4 regions of the Citrobacter sp. FDAARGOS_156 genome follow, and region 4 is predicted to be linked to each of the others. Evidence: predicted binding sites of a transcription regulator. Region 4 holds the regulator's gene; each other region holds the start of a gene.

Region 1 (4,292 bases), 1.1 Mb from region 4:
CACTGTGTCTGTATTACCAGGCTATGATCAAATCAGTAAGTTAGGGCATATAGACATCGATTGACGTGCTGTTACAATCGCTCACATCTAATCAGGCGGATACATCATCGTTCCGTCATGGATGGCAATCAGCGATAGCCATAATACACAGGGAGACACTTATGAAGCTTCGCCTGTCGGCGCTTGCGCTGGGAACCACACTTTTGGTGGGGTGTGCGAGCTCCGGTACTGAACAGCAGGGGCGTTCGGACCCATTTGAAGGGTTCAACCGTACCATGTACAACTTCAACTTTAATGTGTTGGATCCATACGTTGTTCGCCCGGTGGCTGTAGCCTGGCGTGATTATGTTCCGCAGCCGGCCCGTAATGGTTTGAGCAACTTTACTGGCAACCTTGAAGAACCGGCTGTCATGGTTAACTATTTCCTGCAAGGCGACCCCTATCAGGGGATGGTGCATTTTACCCGTTTCTTCCTCAACACCTTGTTAGGTATGGGCGGGTTTATTGATGTGGCGGGGATGGCGAATCCGAAGTTGCAGCGTGTTGAACCACACCGCTTCGGCAGCACATTAGGCCATTATGATGTCGGTTACGGTCCATATATGCAGCTTCCGTTCTACGGCAGTTTCACGCTGCGTGATGATGGCGGCGATATGGTGGATACGCTGTATCCGGTTCTCTCCTGGTTAACCTGGCCGTTGTCGATAGGTAAATGGACGGTTGAAGGAATTGAAACGCGTGCGCAACTGCTCGATTCTGACGGTCTGCTGCGTCAATCTTCAGATCCTTACATCATGGTGCGTGAAGCTTACTTCCAGCGTCATGACTTTATTGCGAATGGCGGTAAACTCAAACCAGAAGAAAACCCGAACGCAAAAGATATTCAGGATGAGTTAAAAGAGATCGATTCTGAGTAAGGAATTGAGGCAAATAAAAAGGTGAGCTAAAAAGCTCACCTTTTTTACGTCTGATGGAAATCAGAATGCGTAGTTCAGGTTCATGCCGTACAGCCAGGCTTTCCCTTCTGATTCGAAGGAGTACGGGCCTTCTTCGAATTTCACTTTCTGACCGTGCATATAAGAAATGCCGACATCCAATGAAGCATCCTTATTAAACGCATAGGTTGTACCCGCACTCAGCCAGAAGCGATCCTGATCCGGAATAGAGATGGAACGGCGGTTAGCTGGAACTGGGCTATCATCGAAGGCGATACCAGTACGGAAGGTCCAGGTATCATCGTAGTAGTAGGTCGTACCCAGCGCGATGCGGTAAGAATCTTTGAAACCTTCTTCTTTATAGAACAGAGTCTGGCCGTTGTTGCCTTTCGCTTTAAGCTCCTGGAACTGACTCCAACTGGTATATGCCATGCTGTAGTGAACCGCCCACTGTGGCGCAACGCGGTTATAACCTGAGAACTCCCACATTTCTGGCAGATTCAGATCAAGTGATCCGTCGATTGTGTTGCCGTTAGTGCCAGCAGGCAGGCTGGCAAACACCGGGCGCAACTGCGCGGGAATACGGTCCATTGATGGCAGGCTGCTGCGGTAATCACCGTCGAAGTCAACTTTTACTTCCGAACGGTAGGTGAAACCGTAACGGTTATCTTTATCCACTTCATAAAGAATACCGGCGTTCCAGCCGAAGCCCCATTCGTCACCCTTCAGGCGCGCAATCTGCGTATCTGCCGGGTATTGTGCGGCCAGGGCGGGAGGAACCCGGCCACCAGAGCCTGCAACGATCTGCTGCGGCAGATCGCCTGCATAACGCTCAAGCTTCGCTTTGGCATAGACGGCGTTAAAACCGAGACCGAAGCTAAAATGATTATTCAGACGGTAGGCGCCGCTCAGGTTTAAGTTCAGCGTTTCCAGATCGGTTTTTCCGCCCATCGAGCCGGCTGCGTAATTATTGTTAAACTCCGTTGCCAGACCATAATTAGAGGTAACTGACGCCCCCCAACCAAACTGATCGTTAATCGGGGCAACAAAATGCACGTTCGGTATCCAGGCGGTTGGGGCGATATTATCCTGGCTGGCGTCATTACCAATGCGCGAACGTCCGGAAATATCGACATCCGGGTCAACGAAAATCGCACCCGCAGAGAAAGTAGGGCGATCAAACATCATGATCAGCGCGGGGTTACGACTGGCGTTACCAGCATCATCTGCAATAGCGCCTTCACCCGAATATGCCCGGCCAAGGCCAGAGGAAGAAAATTCGTTTAACTGAAAGCCTGCAGACCAGGCCTGTGTGGAGATAATTGCCACTGCGACTGCGAGAGCAGACTTTGTAAACAGGGTTTTCTGGCTCATGACCATAACCTCATAGATTTATTTTTATACAAACTATGTTACATGCCGTAACAGGAGCGCGAAGTGTAGGGTCTGAGGTACCACATAGAAATCAGACCAGTGGCGAGAGTATAGGTCTGACCAGCTGGAATGTTGCAAGTATGTTTATAAATATTTTCAATTCTGATCTAAGAAACGCGATCCAGCTGGCAAAATTGCAGGTGCGCGCACTCACCTGTTTGGGCGATTTTTGTTTTAGATCATTTTTAAGTGTGATTTCGGTCACTTATCGCATTTCGCACAATTAACGACTGGAGAGGCGAATAATGGGAGCGTAAAATGTCCCTATCGTTTATCTGGCACCTCGGGTGCGAATACAGAGGAAATCTACAATGAGTAAATGCAGTGCTGATGAAACCCCGGTTTGCTGCTGTATGGATGTTGGCACCATCATGGACAACTCCGATTGCACCGCTTCCTACAGCCGCGTGTTCGCGAATCGCGCAGAGGCAGAAGAAACGCTGGCCGCTCTGACTGAGAAGGCACGTAGCGTAGAGTCTGAACCTTGCAAAATCACCCCGACTTTCACTGAAGAGTCAGAGGGTGTGCGTCTGGATATCGATTTTGTTTTTGCCTGTGAAGCTGAAACGCTGATTTTCCAGCTGGGCCTGCGTTAATCCCTTCTGCTCATGCCCTTGCCACCGGGTGGCAAGGGCATTTTCGTAACAGTCAGTGACTATTCACTGTGTCATAGCTCTCACTTTCTTTTCTCCTCGCTTGGCTAAATGTAAAAAATTGGTTAAGACTGTGATCAGGTCAGACCACTTATTTTTATTTTTTACAGGGGAGTGTTATGAGTCAGGCTTTATCGCTGGTTACCCGCCAGGGCGACCGTATCGCCATCGTGAGCGGATTGCGTACGCCATTTGCCCGTCAGGCTACCGCGTTTCATGGCATTCCCGCCGTTGATTTGGGAAAAATGGTTGTTGGTGAATTGCTGGCCCGCAGCGAAATACCTGCTGAAGTGATTGAACAGCTGGTTTTTGGCCAGGTGGTGCAAATGCCAGAAGCCCCCAACATTGCCCGGGAAATCGTTCTGGGAACCGGGATGAATGTGCATACAGATGCTTACAGCGTAAGCCGGGCTTGTGCAACCAGCTTTCAGGCCGTGGCAAATGTCGCGGAAAGCCTGATGGCCGGAACTATTCGTGCTGGGATTGCCGGTGGTGCAGACTCCTCTTCCGTTCTGCCTATTGGTGTCAGCAAAAAGCTGGCGCGAGTACTGGTGGATGTTAATAAAGCCCGCACAACCGGGCAACGTCTGAAGCTCTTTTCCCGACTACGCTTGCGCGACCTGATGCCTGTGCCACCTGCAGTGGCTGAATATTCCACTGGTTTACGCATGGGAGATACCGCCGAGCAAATGGCCAAAACCTATGGCATCACGCGTGAGCAGCAGGATGCGCTGGCGCACCGCTCTCATCAGCGCGCAGCTCAGGCCTGGTCTGAAGGAAAACTCGCAGATGAGGTGATGACGACCTACACTCCCCCCTTTAAAGATCCTTTTTCAGAAGATAACAATATTCGCGGTAACTCGACGATGGCGGATTACGCGAGGTTGCGTCCGGCATTTGACAGAAAACACGGTACCGTTACGGCGGCTAACAGCACTCCGCTGACGGATGGCGCAGCCGCCGTGATTATGATGACGGAGTCGCGTGCGAAAGAGTTAGGGCTGGTACCGCTGGGATATCTGCGTAGTTTTGCCTTTACCGCCATTGATGTCTGGCAGGACATGCTGTTGGGGCCGGCGTGGTCAACGCCGCTTGCCCTGGAGCGTGCAGGCTTAACCATGGCGGATTTAACGCTTATTGATATGCATGAAGCCTTTGCCGCACAAACGCTGGCGAACCTCCAGTTGCTGGGCAGCGAGCGTTTTGCCCGCGAAGTGCTGGGGCGCTCCCACGCCACTGGCGAAGTCGATGACAGTAAATTTAACGTGCT
Region 2 (4,292 bases), 1.1 Mb from region 4:
ATTAACTGCCTGGAAGGGTCCGTTCCTACTATTCTCAATCGCGGCGGCTTTGCCGAGAAGCTGCGAGCCGACTGGCAGTGGGTGATCCCGCTACCGGAGAGCATTGATCTGGCGGCGGCTGGCCCCTTGCTGTGCGGCGGTATCACCGTGTTCAAACCGCTGCTGATGCACCATATCACCGCCACCAGCCGCGTCGGGGTGATCGGTATCGGCGGCCTGGGGCATATCGCCATTAAGCTGTTACACGCGATGGGCTGCGAAGTGACCGCATTCAGCTCCAATCCGGCGAAAGAGCAGGAAGTGCTGGCGATGGGGGCGGATAAGGTGGTCAACAGCCGCGATCCAGATGCGCTAAAAGCGCTGGCGGGCCAGTTCGATCTCATCATTAACACGGTTAACGTCGATCTCGACTGGCAGCCCTATTTTGAAGCGTTGGCCTACGGCGGAAACTTCCATACCGTCGGCGCGGTGCTGAAGCCGCTGCCGGTGCCGGCATTTACCTTAATTGCTGGGGATCGCAGCATCTCCGGTTCGGCGACCGGGACGCCATTCGAGCTGCGCAAGCTGATGAAGTTTGCCGGGCGCAGCAAGGTGTCGCCTACCACCGAGCTGTACCCGATGTCGCAAATTAACGAAGCAATCCAGCATGTGCGTGATGGCAAGGCCCGCTACCGCGTGGTGCTGAAAGCCGACTTCTGATGCCGGGCTCAGTCCCGCAAGGGGCTGGGCTTATTGCCCGTTACGAAACGCGAGCACCGCCTGGCGGCACTGTTCCGTCACATGTTCAATGTCATGGTTCACGTCGATGCGGGCAATATCTTTCTCATCGTCCTGCGGGCACTCCAGCGCGTCGAACTGGCTTTTGAGTAATCCCACTGGCATAAAATGCCCTGCCCGACGCTGCATGCGCGCCAGAATGGTCTCGTAGTCGCCGTCCAGCCACAGAAAATGCACATTCGGGCTGCCCTGACGCAATATATCGCGGTACTGTTTTTTTAATGACGAGCAGACAATAAACCCGGTCTCGTTCTTTTTATATAAACTGTATGAGGCGTCATTTAATCGCGCTAGCCACGGCAGTCGGTCTTCATCGGTTAATGGAATACCGTCAGACATTTTATCAATATTTTTAGCAGGATGGAGATCGTCGCCATCAATGAATTTAGCCGATAACATTGCGGCAATTTTGCTGCCAATTAAAGATTTACCGCTTCCCGAAACGCCCATCAAAATATAACTTTCCCCGGCCATTGAAAAAACTCCAGATTCATATTCCATGGCGCGATACTACGCCTTCCACATTGCAGAATTCACCTTTTTTCGCCGCGACTGAGCAGATTTACAGGGCGCATCACGTTATGCGTAACATTGTAGTGTAACAATTTCTCAGCGTGATCTGCGTCACAAATAATAACAATTAAAACCGTTTAAATGCTGCCGAGGTTACTACCTGACCAGTGAGGCATTTATGCAAGTCAAAACCCAATCCTGCGTTGTCGCGGGTAAGAAAACTGTTGCCATTACCGACCAAAATATAGAATGGAATAATAAAGGAACGCTGGTACAAATTACCCGCGGGGGAATTTGTGGTTCCGATTTACATTATTATCAGGAAGGCAAAGTTGGTAATTTTACCGTTAAAGCGCCGATGATTTTAGGCCATGAAGTTATTGGTAAAGTAGTGCACAGCGATTCAACAGAATTACATGAAGGTCAGTCGGTGGCGATTAATCCGTCGAAGCCCTGCGGTCACTGCAAATACTGTCTGCAGCATGAAGAAAACCAGTGTACGGAAATGCGCTTTTTTGGCAGCGCCATGTATTTTCCCCACGTCGACGGCGGCTTTACTCAGTTTAAAACTGTCGATACTGCGCAGTGCATCCCCTACCCTCAAGAGGCCGATGAAAAAGTCATGGCCTTTGCCGAACCGTTGGCGGTCGCGATCCACGCCGCGCATGAAGCGGGCGACCTGCAGGGCAAGCGCGTGTTTATCTCCGGCGTTGGGCCTATCGGCTGCCTCATCGTCAGCGCGGTAAAAACGCTCGGCGCGGCAGAAATCGTCTGTGCGGATATCAGTTCACGTTCGCTCTCGCTGGCGCAACAAATGGGAGCCGACACGCTGATTAACCCGCAGCAGGACTCGCTCGATGAGTGGAAAAAAGAGAAAGGCTACTTCGACGTCAGTTTCGAAGTCTCCGGCCATCCGTCCTCAATCACCACCTGTCTGGAAGTGACCCGCGCGAAAGGCGTTATGGTGCAGGTCGGCATGGGCGGCGCGGTGCCGGACTTCCCAATGATGATGCTGATCGGCAAAGAGATCGCGCTCAAAGGCTCGTTCCGCTTTACCACCGAGTTCAACACCGCGGTGTCGTGGCTGGCAAATAGCGTTATCGATCCGCTGCCGTTACTCAGCGCCGAGTATCCGTTTACCGACCTCGAACAGGCGCTGATCTTCGCCGGGGATAAAACCCAGGCGGCGAAGGTCCAGCTCGTTTTCGAAGACATAAAATAAGGAATAGCATGATGAACGATCTTTTTTCACTGGACGGCAAAAATATTCTGATCACAGGTTCGGCCCAGGGTATTGGTTATTTACTGGCGACCGGGCTGGGTAAATATGGCGCGCAGATTATCGTCAATGACATTACGCCGGAGCGCGCGGAGGCCGCCGTCGCCAAACTGCAGCTGGAAGGGATCCGCGCCGTGGCCGCGCCGTTCAATGTTACGCATAAACAAGACATTGATGCCGCCATCGACCATATCGAAAAAGACATTGGCCAAATTGATGTGCTGGTGAATAACGCCGGTATCCAGCGTCGCCATCCGTTTACCGAGTTCCCGGAGCAGGACTGGAACGATGTGATTGCCGTGAACCAGACGGCGGTATTCCTGGTCTCCCAGGCGGTAACGCGTCGCATGGTGGAACGTCAGGCCGGGAAGGTCATCAACATCTGCTCCATGCAGAGCGAACTGGGCCGCGACACCATCACGCCGTATGCCGCCTCGAAAGGCGCGGTGAAAATGCTTACCCGCGGGATGTGTGTTGAGCTGGCACGCCACAATATCCAGGTCAACGGGATCGCGCCGGGCTACTTCAAAACCGAAATGACCAAAGCGCTGGTAGAGGATGAAGCCTTCACCTCCTGGCTGTGCAAACGTACGCCAGCCGCGCGCTGGGGCGATCCACAGGAGCTGATCGGCGCAGCGGTATTCCTCTCTTCTAAAGCATCCGATTTTGTTAACGGACACCTGTTGTTTGTCGATGGCGGCATGCTGGTCGCCGTCTGATACCACACAACGCAACATCACGCAGCGCCCAGGCGCTGCATTTTTGGCTCCCCCCTGAATAATTCGAGTTGCAGCCAACACACCTGCAGCTTGAAGGATGACGGGGATATAAGAGAAACGATTATGCCATTAATAATAATTGCGGCAGGCGTCGCGCTGCTCCTGGTCCTGATGATTGGCTTTAAAGTTAACGGCTTTATTGCTCTGGTCCTGGTGGCGGCGGTCGTTGGTTTTGCCGAAGGGATGGATGCACAGGCCGTTCTGCACTCAATACAAAACGGGATCGGTGGCACGCTTGGCGGGCTGGCGATGATCCTCGGCTTCGGCGCAATGCTCGGCAAGCTGATTTCCGATACCGGCGCGGCTCAGCGCATCGCCACCACGCTGATTGGCACATTCGGTAAAAAGCGCGTGCAGTGGGCGCTGGTAATCACCGGTCTGGTTGTCGGTCTGGCGATGTTCTTCGAAGTCGGCTTTGTTCTGCTGCTACCGCTGGTGTTTACGGTGGTGGCCTCGTCCGGCCTGCCGCTGCTGTATGTTGGCGTACCGATGGTCGCCGCGCTGTCCGTGACCCACTGTTTTCTGCCGCCTCACCCGGGGCCGACCGCGATTGCCACCATTTTCGAGGCCAATCTCGGTACCACCCTGCTGTACGGATTTATTATTACTATCCCGACGGTGATTGTCGCCGGGCCGCTGTTTTCTAAGCTGCTGACCCGCTTTGAGAAAGCGCCGCCGGAAGGATTATTCAACCCGCATCTGTTCACCGAAGAAGAGATGCCGTCGTTCTGGAACAGTATCTTTGCGGCGGTTATCCCGGTCATACTGATGGCGGTCGCCGCCGTGTGCGAAATTACGCTGCCAAAGACCAACAGCGTGCGGGTGTTCTTTGAGTTTATCGGTAACCCTGCGGTCGCGTTGTTTATCGCTATCGTGCTCGCCATTTTTACCCTTGGTCGACGTAACGGGCGTACGATCGAGCAAATTATGGATATCATTGGCGA
Region 3 (4,292 bases), 1.3 Mb from region 4:
TGTTTAATGGCAGAAATCGTTAACTTTTTAACGTCTCGATGACCGCCTGATGTGCACCGTATTGGGCGATACGTTGCCAGGCTCGTTCCACGGTATCGATGAATTGTGGGTTCTGCGCGAGGTCAGTGGCAAAGATTTCGTGCAGTGAAAGCAACGCGCTGACGCGTTCTGATTCCGTACTCTGTTCGACGATAGTGCGGATTTTGTCACTCATCGGGTCACGAATATCGATAATTTCACCTGAATCATCAATCCCGCTTACGTAGCGCATCCAGCCCGCAATGCCGAGTGCCAGCAGCGGCCACTCGCTTTGACGTGCTAAATGAACGCGGATCCCGTCCAGCATACGTTGCGGTAATTTTTGGCTGCCATCCATCGCGATTTGCCAGGTTTTATGTTTCAGCGCCGGATTGGCAAAGCGTTCCAGCAGGCTGTCGGCATACTGGTCCAAATCTACATCGGTAATTTGCAGCGTGGGTGCCTGTTCGCTGAGCATCAGCCGGTAAGCGGCTTCACGAAATGCGCTGTCCTGCATACAGTCGCTGATATGCTGGAATCCCGCCAGATAGCCGAGATAAGCGAGAAACGAATGACTGCCGTTCAGCATCCGCAGTTTCATTTGTTCCCACGGCAAGACGTTTTCGACCATCTGGACACCTGCCGTTTCCCATTGCGGACGGCCGCTGACAAAATGGTCTTCAATAACCCACTGAATAAACGGCTCGCAGCTGATTGCGCAAGGGTCTGCCACGCCTAATTCGCGGGCGATTTCATCCAGTGATTCTTCCGTCGCTGCCGGGACAATCCGGTCTACCATGGTTCCCGGGAAACTGACGTGCTCCCGAATCCAGTTAGCCAGTTCAGGTGAGCGTTTCTCCGCCATTCCCAGTACAGCGTTTTTTACCACATGACCGTTGTCCGGGATGTTATCGCAGGAGAGGACGGTAAACGGTTGCAGCCCACGTTGACGTCGGCGGTGCAGTGCTTCAACAATAATTCCGGGCGCGGAGTGCGGTTCAGCCGGTGTCTGCAGATCGTGAATAATACGCGGGTTAGCGATATCGAGTGACCCCGTGGCAGGATCAATACAGTAGCCTTTTTCCGTAATGGTTAACGACACAATAGCGACCTGAGGCTCGCAAAATTTTTCGATAATAGCCGCCAGTGAATCCAGCTTTGCATTCAGGCACTCGTTGACGGCCCCGACGATAATCGGCTGGTTGCCGGCCGCACCTTTTTCCAGCACGGTAAATAAATGATCCTGCTCGCGTAGCTGGCTCATCAGCCGGTCGCCGCTGAACAGGCTGATCTCACAAATCCCCCAGTCTCCACCCTGCGCATTCAGCACCTGGTCGGTCAATAACGCCTGATGGGCGCGATGAAATGCACCGAAACCAAAATGTACGATCCGCGTTTTTAGCTGTTGGCGATCGTACTGAGGCATCACGACATTTTCCGCAAGAGACGCTGAGGCAATAGTCTTCATTAAATACACCTGATTAACCATTAATTAACAATGGCAGTATAAAGTTATATGACAACAAATTGAATTGGTGTGCCTAATTTATCCGGGTAATGTGAGCTGGATCAATCAATGATGGGCGGTGTGTTGATCGTATACCGGATGCCTGTATGGTAGTCGTCATAAAAGTCGTTTAATTTGGTATAACAACTTGTGAGGTGAAGTAATGGAACAAACCTGGCGTTGGTACGGACCAAACGATCCAGTATCGCTTGACGATGTGCGTCAGGCTGGCGCAACGGGTGTTGTGACCGCCTTGCACCACATTCCCAACGGTGAAGTGTGGCCCGTAGAAGAAATTCAAAAGCGCCAGGCTACCCTGGCCGAAAAAGGGCTGACCTGGTCGGTGGTGGAAAGTATCCCTGTTCACGAAGATATCAAAACGCGTTCAGGTCAATATCAAACGTGGATTGCCAACTATCAGCAAAGTATTCGTAACCTGGCGACCTGCGGCATCGATACCGTGTGCTACAACTTCATGCCGATCCTGGACTGGACGCGTACTGACCTTGAATATCAGCTACCGGACGGGTCCAAAGCGCTGCGTTTTGACCAGATTGCCTTTGCGGCTTTCGAGCTGCACATTCTGCAACGCCCGGGAGCTGAAGCGGATTATACCGACGAAGAACAACGCCAGGCGCTGGATTACTTCAATGCCATGAGCGATGCAGAAATTGAAAAGCTGACCCGCAACATTATTGCTGGCCTGCCTGGTGCCGAAGAAGGTTATACGCTGGATCAATTCCGCGCGCGCCTGGCGGAATATGATGGGATCAGCAAAGATGATTTGCGCAATAACATGGCTGTCTTCCTGCGGGCGATTGTGCCTGTTGCTGAGGAAGTTGGTGTACGTCTGGCAGTGCATCCTGACGATCCGCCAAGGCCAATCCTCGGTCTGCCACGTATCGTGTCGACCATTGAAGATATGCAATGGCTGAAAGAAACGGTAGACAGTATCAATAACGGTTTCACCATGTGTACCGGTTCGTACGGCGTGCGCGCCGATAACGATCTGGTAAAAATGATCGAAACCTTTGGCGATCGTATTCACTTCACACACTTGCGTTCAACCTGCCGTGAAGAAAACCCGAAAACCTTCCACGAAGGCGCACACTTGCAGGGCGATGTGGATATGGTATCGGTGGTGGCAGCTATTTTGAGCGAAGAGCAACGCCGTAAGAAAGCGGGTGATTTGCGTCCGATCCCAATGCGCCCGGATCATGGGCATCAGATGCTTGACGATCTGCATAAGAAAACGAATCCGGGCTATTCCGCGATTGGTCGCCTGAAAGGACTGGCAGAAGTTCGCGGCGTGGAGCTGGCGCTGAAAAAAACGCAGTTCCGCGATCTGCTGTAATTCGCCCAACACCAGGCGATAAATTGCCGGATGGCGCTTGTCCCGCCCCCGGCAATACTCAGGTGCGTTGTTATTGCTGTAATAACGCACACCTCTCTTGCTCCAGTACGTTTAATACCTTTCTGAGGTGCGGCACCTGCAGTCCGCCAAAACCAAAGAACATCACAGCATCGGAATTTTTTTGCCGCCACGCTGTTTCTGAGCCGTTTTCAATTTCCTGTAATGTATCAAAGCGCACCCCTGCCTGCAGGCAGCGCTGGCGTAGTTTTGCGATGACGTCAGGCGACCAGTCAATGCGTAATGAGAGATGTAACCCTGCCGTGGCACCATCGATCTTTCCTTCAGGGAACAGGGCTGATAAGCCATCACGCAGTAATGCGAGGCGTGCTGCATAGTTGCAGGCTAGCTTACCGAGATGGGTATAAAACACCTGGTTTTGCATTAACTCGGCTAAAAACTGCTGCAATAACCACTGGCTACCATTGTTGTTCAGCGCTTTCATATTTTGAACGGCGGGCAGCAGCTCATCGGGGCAAACGAGGTAACCGAGACGTGCCCCTGGTCCCAGCGTTTTTGAGAAGGTCCCCATGTAGATAACCCGGTTGTGGTAATCCATGGCTTTCAGTGCCGGAAGGGGATTCTCGCCATACGTAAATACGGCATCGTAATCGTCTTCAATAATCCAGGCGCCCACTCGCTGTGCCCACGTGAGTAATGACTTACGTCGTTCAAGTGACAGAACACTGCCCATTGGATACTGATGAGCAGGTGTCACATAACAAAGCTGGGTTTCAACCTCGGGTAAATTATCGGTGCACAGCCCGTGATTATCCACGGCAATAGACGTAATATCGGCACCATAATAATTAAACAGATGCCATGCGCCAGAATAACAAGGTGATTCGGCGACCACGTGACACTTTTTATTCTGGCTTAGTGCATGATGAATAATGAATATTTGACTGAGCAGTGACAACCCTTCCTGAATTCCATCAGTAATGATGATGTTTTGTGCACTGGTATTAATACCACGGGATAAATTAAGGTATCTGACAATTTGCTCACGCAATGAAAATAATCCATTTGGTGAATGATATCGAGTCAGTAGCTGCTCTTTAAGTACGCTGGGGGCATTATTCCATTTACGCCAGCTTGACCAGGGAAACGCATTGGGGTCAGGGACGCCCATCCGGCAATAGCACTCACGTCCCATTTCAGCGTAAACATCGGTAGAAACACCGGCAGGCTTAGGCTTTATCGGTGGTGAGCCTTCCGCAGATGGCACGTGTGTTGGGGGACTACGCATAGGTGCCGTAAATGTGACTTCATAGCCGATACCCTGCCTGCTCTTAATAAAACCGGCCGCCATCAGTTTTTCATACGCCATCACCACCGTGATTTTGGCCACGTTTA
Region 4 (4,292 bases):
CGATGAACTGGCTATGCGTAACCCACAGTTTCATGTCCGCCAGATAGTGCGAGTTGAACCTAGGCTCCTGCATCGCCTGGTTAAGTGAGTTGAACAGCGTGTTATGCGCCTGGTTGACCCGCATGCGTTGATACGCCAGCGGTGTGGCCTGGGGATCGTTGCTCAGGATCAGGCGAATAGCCTCCTGATCGGCTTCTAACGCATCGTGGGCGTTTTTACGCAGCAAACCGCTCTGCCACTGCGGCCACAGCCAGAGCATTCCGCCAAAGGCGATCAGGCAGCCAGTGACCGTATCGATAAACCGCGGCACGATAAACTGTTCCCCGTTCAGCGTCAGCAGTTGCAGGGTATATACCGCGGTGACCGTAAAGCCGACGGTAGCCCAGCCGTAGTTTTTGCGGATGGTCAGATAACTCACCAGGGTTATCAGCAGCATGCCTGCCAGCGTGTAACCTTCCTGAATATGAAAGTGCAGTGTGACGCCGGCGATCACCAGGCCGACTAGCGTCCCTACTGAACGGTGTAAAATACGTACCCGGGTCGCCCCATAGCCATTTTGCGTGACGAACAGGATTGTCATCAAAATCCAGTAGGGTTTTGGCAGGTGTAAGGCGCTGCCCATCAGGCTGGCAATGCTCAACATGACGCTGATGCGTCCGGCATTACGCAGCGCCGGGGATTTCAACGACAGATAGCTTTTCAGGGCAGGGATCAGCGGCAGCCGACGCTGCTTGTCAGCCATTAAATCCCGGGCATACAGTGGTCGCTGGGTGCGTAGCACACGGGCAATACGGCTGAAGTGCCAGTAGCAAAATTGACCCACCGGATTGTCCGGATGTTGGTTGGCGATTTTCTCCAGCGTGCCAATTTGTTTATCCATTGAAAAACGCGTCGGCAAACGGTGATACAAAATATCATCGGCCAGTACGCGAAGGCGTTCGGCGACGGTGCGCGCATTCCAGCGAATCACTTGTTCGGCGTGGCTACGTTCGACCAGCTTTTGCACCTCTTCCGGCTGGTGGAGGCTAACGGAAATATGTTCCTGTAAATCGAGCGCCTCCTGAAAGGCACGTAGCAGGCGCTTATAATCGTTGTTGCGATGCGCCGACAGCATATGCATTTGCTGATAGCACTGGGTAATTAAATCCACCGCTTTTTGCTGGCGCACCAGCAGGGGAGGAAGCGCTTTTTCGGGATCGGCATGCTGGGTCAGCATGCTGTACTTGGCCTCACAGTAATCGGCTAATTCGCGGTACAACAAACTGAGCGATTCACGCAGCGGCTGCTCGCGCCACATCCAGAACCAGAACCAGTTGAACAGGCCGTACCACAATGTGCCCAGCGCGTAGATTAGCAGCGGCTCCCAGACGGGCATGTTCCCGGCCAGGCTGAGCGTGAAAATTGCCGCGATAAGCGAGGCAGGTAGTAGTCGCGCATGCAGAGGGCCTAATTCTGCGGTTACACCAAGAATCAGCGTCAGGCCGGTGAGGATCAGCGGCAGCGGTATATCTTTTGCCAGCAGTAACTGCATGATCAGACTGCATCCGGCAAACAAAGACGCGCCAATCACTAAGCGTTTGAAAAAGCGCTTATGCGGGGTATCAAGACCGGCAATATTGCAGCAGGCAGGGACGAGGGAGAATAAGAGCCCCAGATGAAGCTGACCAATGATAAGGCCGACAGCCACAGGTAAACATAGCACCAGCGTCTGTCGTAGTGCGTAGTTGATCTCGGGGTGATAAATCAGTCTTCGCCACATCGGAGCAAACAAAAATGGCGCATTACTACGTAACACGCCATGTCGATGGGATTAACGCGTGCCGTAGACGACGATGGTCTTACCATGCGCGGAGATCAGATTCTGATCTTCCAGCATTTTCAGGATACGACCAACGGTTTCACGGGAACAGCCAACGATCTGGCCAATTTCCTGGCGGGTAATTTTAATCTGCATGCCGTCCGGGTGAGTCATTGCGTCAGGCTGTTTCGCCAGATTCAGCAGAGTCTGGGCGATACGACCAGTTACGTCGAGGAAGGCAAGGTTGCCTACTTTTTCAGACGTTACCTGCAGACGACGAGCCATCTGAGAAGACAGACGCATCAGAATATCTGGGTTGACCTGGATTAATTGGCGAAATTTTTTGTAGGAAATTTCAGCGACTTCACATGCGGTTTTGGCACGTACCCAGGCGCTACGTTCCTGGCCTTCTTCGAAGAGGCCTAATTCACCAATAAAATCGCCCTGATTCAGATAAGAGAGGATCATTTCTTTCCCTTCTTCATCTTTGATCAGCACTGCCACTGAGCCTTTAACGATGTAATACAACGTTTCCGCTTTTTCACCCTGGTGAATCAGCGTGCTCTTCGATGGGTACTTATGAATATGGCAATGAGACAAGAACCATTCGAGAGTCGGGTCTGTTTGCGGTTTGCCAAGCACCATGCGCGGTTATCCTCTGTTATAAGCTGTCTCCAGAGCCAAAAAACAACCTGTCTCTGGGTTTGCAAAAATGTGCTTCCCGCTACCTGGGAAGGGGGCTGTCAATACGTGCGACGGCCTGTAATGTGATGTCCTCTGCATACATGCAGTACGTCAATGTATTACTGTAGCATCCTGACTGTTTTAGCATAGCTTTCGCCGTGTGTCTCCTGGTGTCTCGCTTCAGCATGACGCAGGTCGCCTTCCATTGCGAGAATTGTTATGTACGCGTAATCTGTCAGGAAAATTGAAACATTGGAGTTACGAAATATGCAAGCGCGTGTAAAGTGGGTTGAGGGGTTAACCTTCCTCGGTGAGTCCGCCTCAGGCCACCAAATTTTGATGGACGGTAACTCTGGTGATAAAGCGCCGAGCCCGATGGAAATGGTCTTAATGGCTGCGGGCGGTTGCAGCGCAATTGATGTGGTGTCGATCCTGCAAAAGGGGCGTCAGGATGTGACCAACTGCGAAGTGAAGCTGACCTCCGAGCGTCGTGATGAAGCGCCGCGCCTGTTCACCCATATCAACCTGCATTTCATTGTAACGGGTAACGACCTGAAAGATGCGTCTGTGTCTCGCGCAGTTGACCTCTCGGCGGAGAAGTATTGTTCCGTAGCTCTGATGCTGGAAAAGGCGGTGAACATTACCCATTCTTATGAAGTCGTTGCCGCGTAATTGCTGATGCCGGATGGCGGCGTTGCCTTATCCGGCCTACAGGATGATGTTGAGTCGTAGGCCGGATAAGCGAAGCGCCATCCGGCGCTTTCCACATATCACTCTATCTTTTTACCTTCCATCAGTCGCTGGACCAGCGGTAGCATAATCAATTCCATCGCCAGACCCATCTTACCGCCCGGCACGACCAACGTATTGATATGCGAAATGAATGAGCCCTGCAGCATGGCCAGTAGCCAGGGATAATCGATGCCTTCCAGATTACGAAAATGAATCACGACAAAGCTTTCATCCAGTGACGGAATGCTCCTGGCGGCAAAGGGATTAGAGGTATCGACGGTCGGTACGCGTTGGAAGTTAATATGCGTGCGGGAAAACTGTGGGGTGATGTAATTGATGTAATCGTCCATTGAGCGCACCACCGAGTCCATTACCGCTTCACGTGAATGCCCGCGTTCGCTGGTATCGCGGGTCAGCTTCTGGATCCACTCCAGGTTTACGATCGGCACCACGCCAACCAGCAGATCGACATGCCGGGCCACGTTTTGCTGTGGGGTGACAACGCCACCGTGCAGTCCTTCATAGAACAGGACATCCGTCGGTTCAGGCAGCGGCTGCCAGGGCGTAAATGTCCCCGGAACCTGATTCCACGGTACGGCCTCATCGTAGGTGTGCAGATATTTACGCGACTGACCTTTGCCCGTCTGGCCGTATTCAATGAAGGTTTGCTCCAGCAGACCGAAGTCGTTAGCTTCGGGGCCGAAATAGCTGATATGCCGCCCGGCATCGCGTGCTTTGCGAATCGCCATGTCCATTTCCGGACGGGTATAGCGATGAAAACTGTCACCTTCCACCTCGGCGGCGCGCAGATTTAACTGCGCGAAAATTTTACGAAACGCAAGGCTGGTGGTGGTGGTCCCCGCGCCGCTGGATCCTGTTACCGCAATCACCGGATGTTTGGCAGACATAACAACTCCATGAAATGGTTGTAATTATAGTAAAGTCGGCCGGCGGCTACGGGTTACTCGTGAATCTGCTTCCTCGGCATAATGTTGACCGTTTCATGCAGTTCGGACCACACCAGCATGGCCTCACCTGATTGTAGTTGGCGTTTGACGTCGGCGACTTTTTGTTCGAG

Evidence for each region. Region 4 encodes CRP, which controls carbon source genes, mostly activating them, when cyclic AMP is high. Its sites were predicted from a motif close to ATGTGANNNNNNTCACAT; they were not measured.
Region 1: a site for CRP is predicted at 2,559-2,576, ahead of AL515_RS16945 (YfcZ/YiiS family protein). Genes of this name have one in related genera too.
Region 2: a site for CRP is predicted at 1,390-1,407, ahead of idnD (L-idonate 5-dehydrogenase). Genes of this name have one in related genera too.
Region 3: a site for CRP is predicted at 1,576-1,593, ahead of uxuA (mannonate dehydratase). Genes of this name have one in related genera too.

The regions. Positions count from the first base shown of each region.
Region 1 is NZ_CP014030.2:3,454,775-3,459,066, reverse strand. It holds gene mlaA (phospholipid-binding lipoprotein MlaA) at 162-917, shown strand; gene fadL (long-chain fatty acid transporter FadL) at 978-2,309, opposite strand; gene AL515_RS16945 (YfcZ/YiiS family protein) at 2,681-2,965, shown strand; gene fadI (acetyl-CoA C-acyltransferase FadI) at 3,142-4,292, shown strand, end outside.
Region 2 is NZ_CP014030.2:907,842-912,133, reverse strand. It holds gene ahr (NADPH-dependent aldehyde reductase Ahr) at 1-699, shown strand, start outside; gene idnK (gluconokinase) at 730-1,251, opposite strand; gene idnD (L-idonate 5-dehydrogenase) at 1,469-2,512, shown strand; gene idnO (gluconate 5-dehydrogenase) at 2,524-3,288, shown strand; gene idnT (gnt-II system L-idonate transporter) at 3,412-4,292, shown strand, end outside.
Region 3 is NZ_CP014030.2:3,273,689-3,277,980, reverse strand. It holds gene AL515_RS16150 (mannitol dehydrogenase family protein) at 20-1,486, opposite strand; gene uxuA (mannonate dehydratase) at 1,689-2,879, shown strand; gene pdxR (MocR-like pyridoxine biosynthesis transcription factor PdxR) at 2,950-4,292, opposite strand, start outside.
Region 4 is NZ_CP014030.2:4,572,722-4,577,013, reverse strand. It holds gene AL515_RS22700 (YccS/YhfK family putative transporter) at 1-1,759, opposite strand, end outside; gene crp (cAMP-activated global transcriptional regulator CRP) at 1,811-2,443, opposite strand; gene AL515_RS22690 (OsmC family protein) at 2,750-3,154, shown strand; gene AL515_RS22685 (phosphoribulokinase) at 3,253-4,122, opposite strand; gene AL515_RS22680 (YheU family protein) at 4,176-4,292, opposite strand, start outside.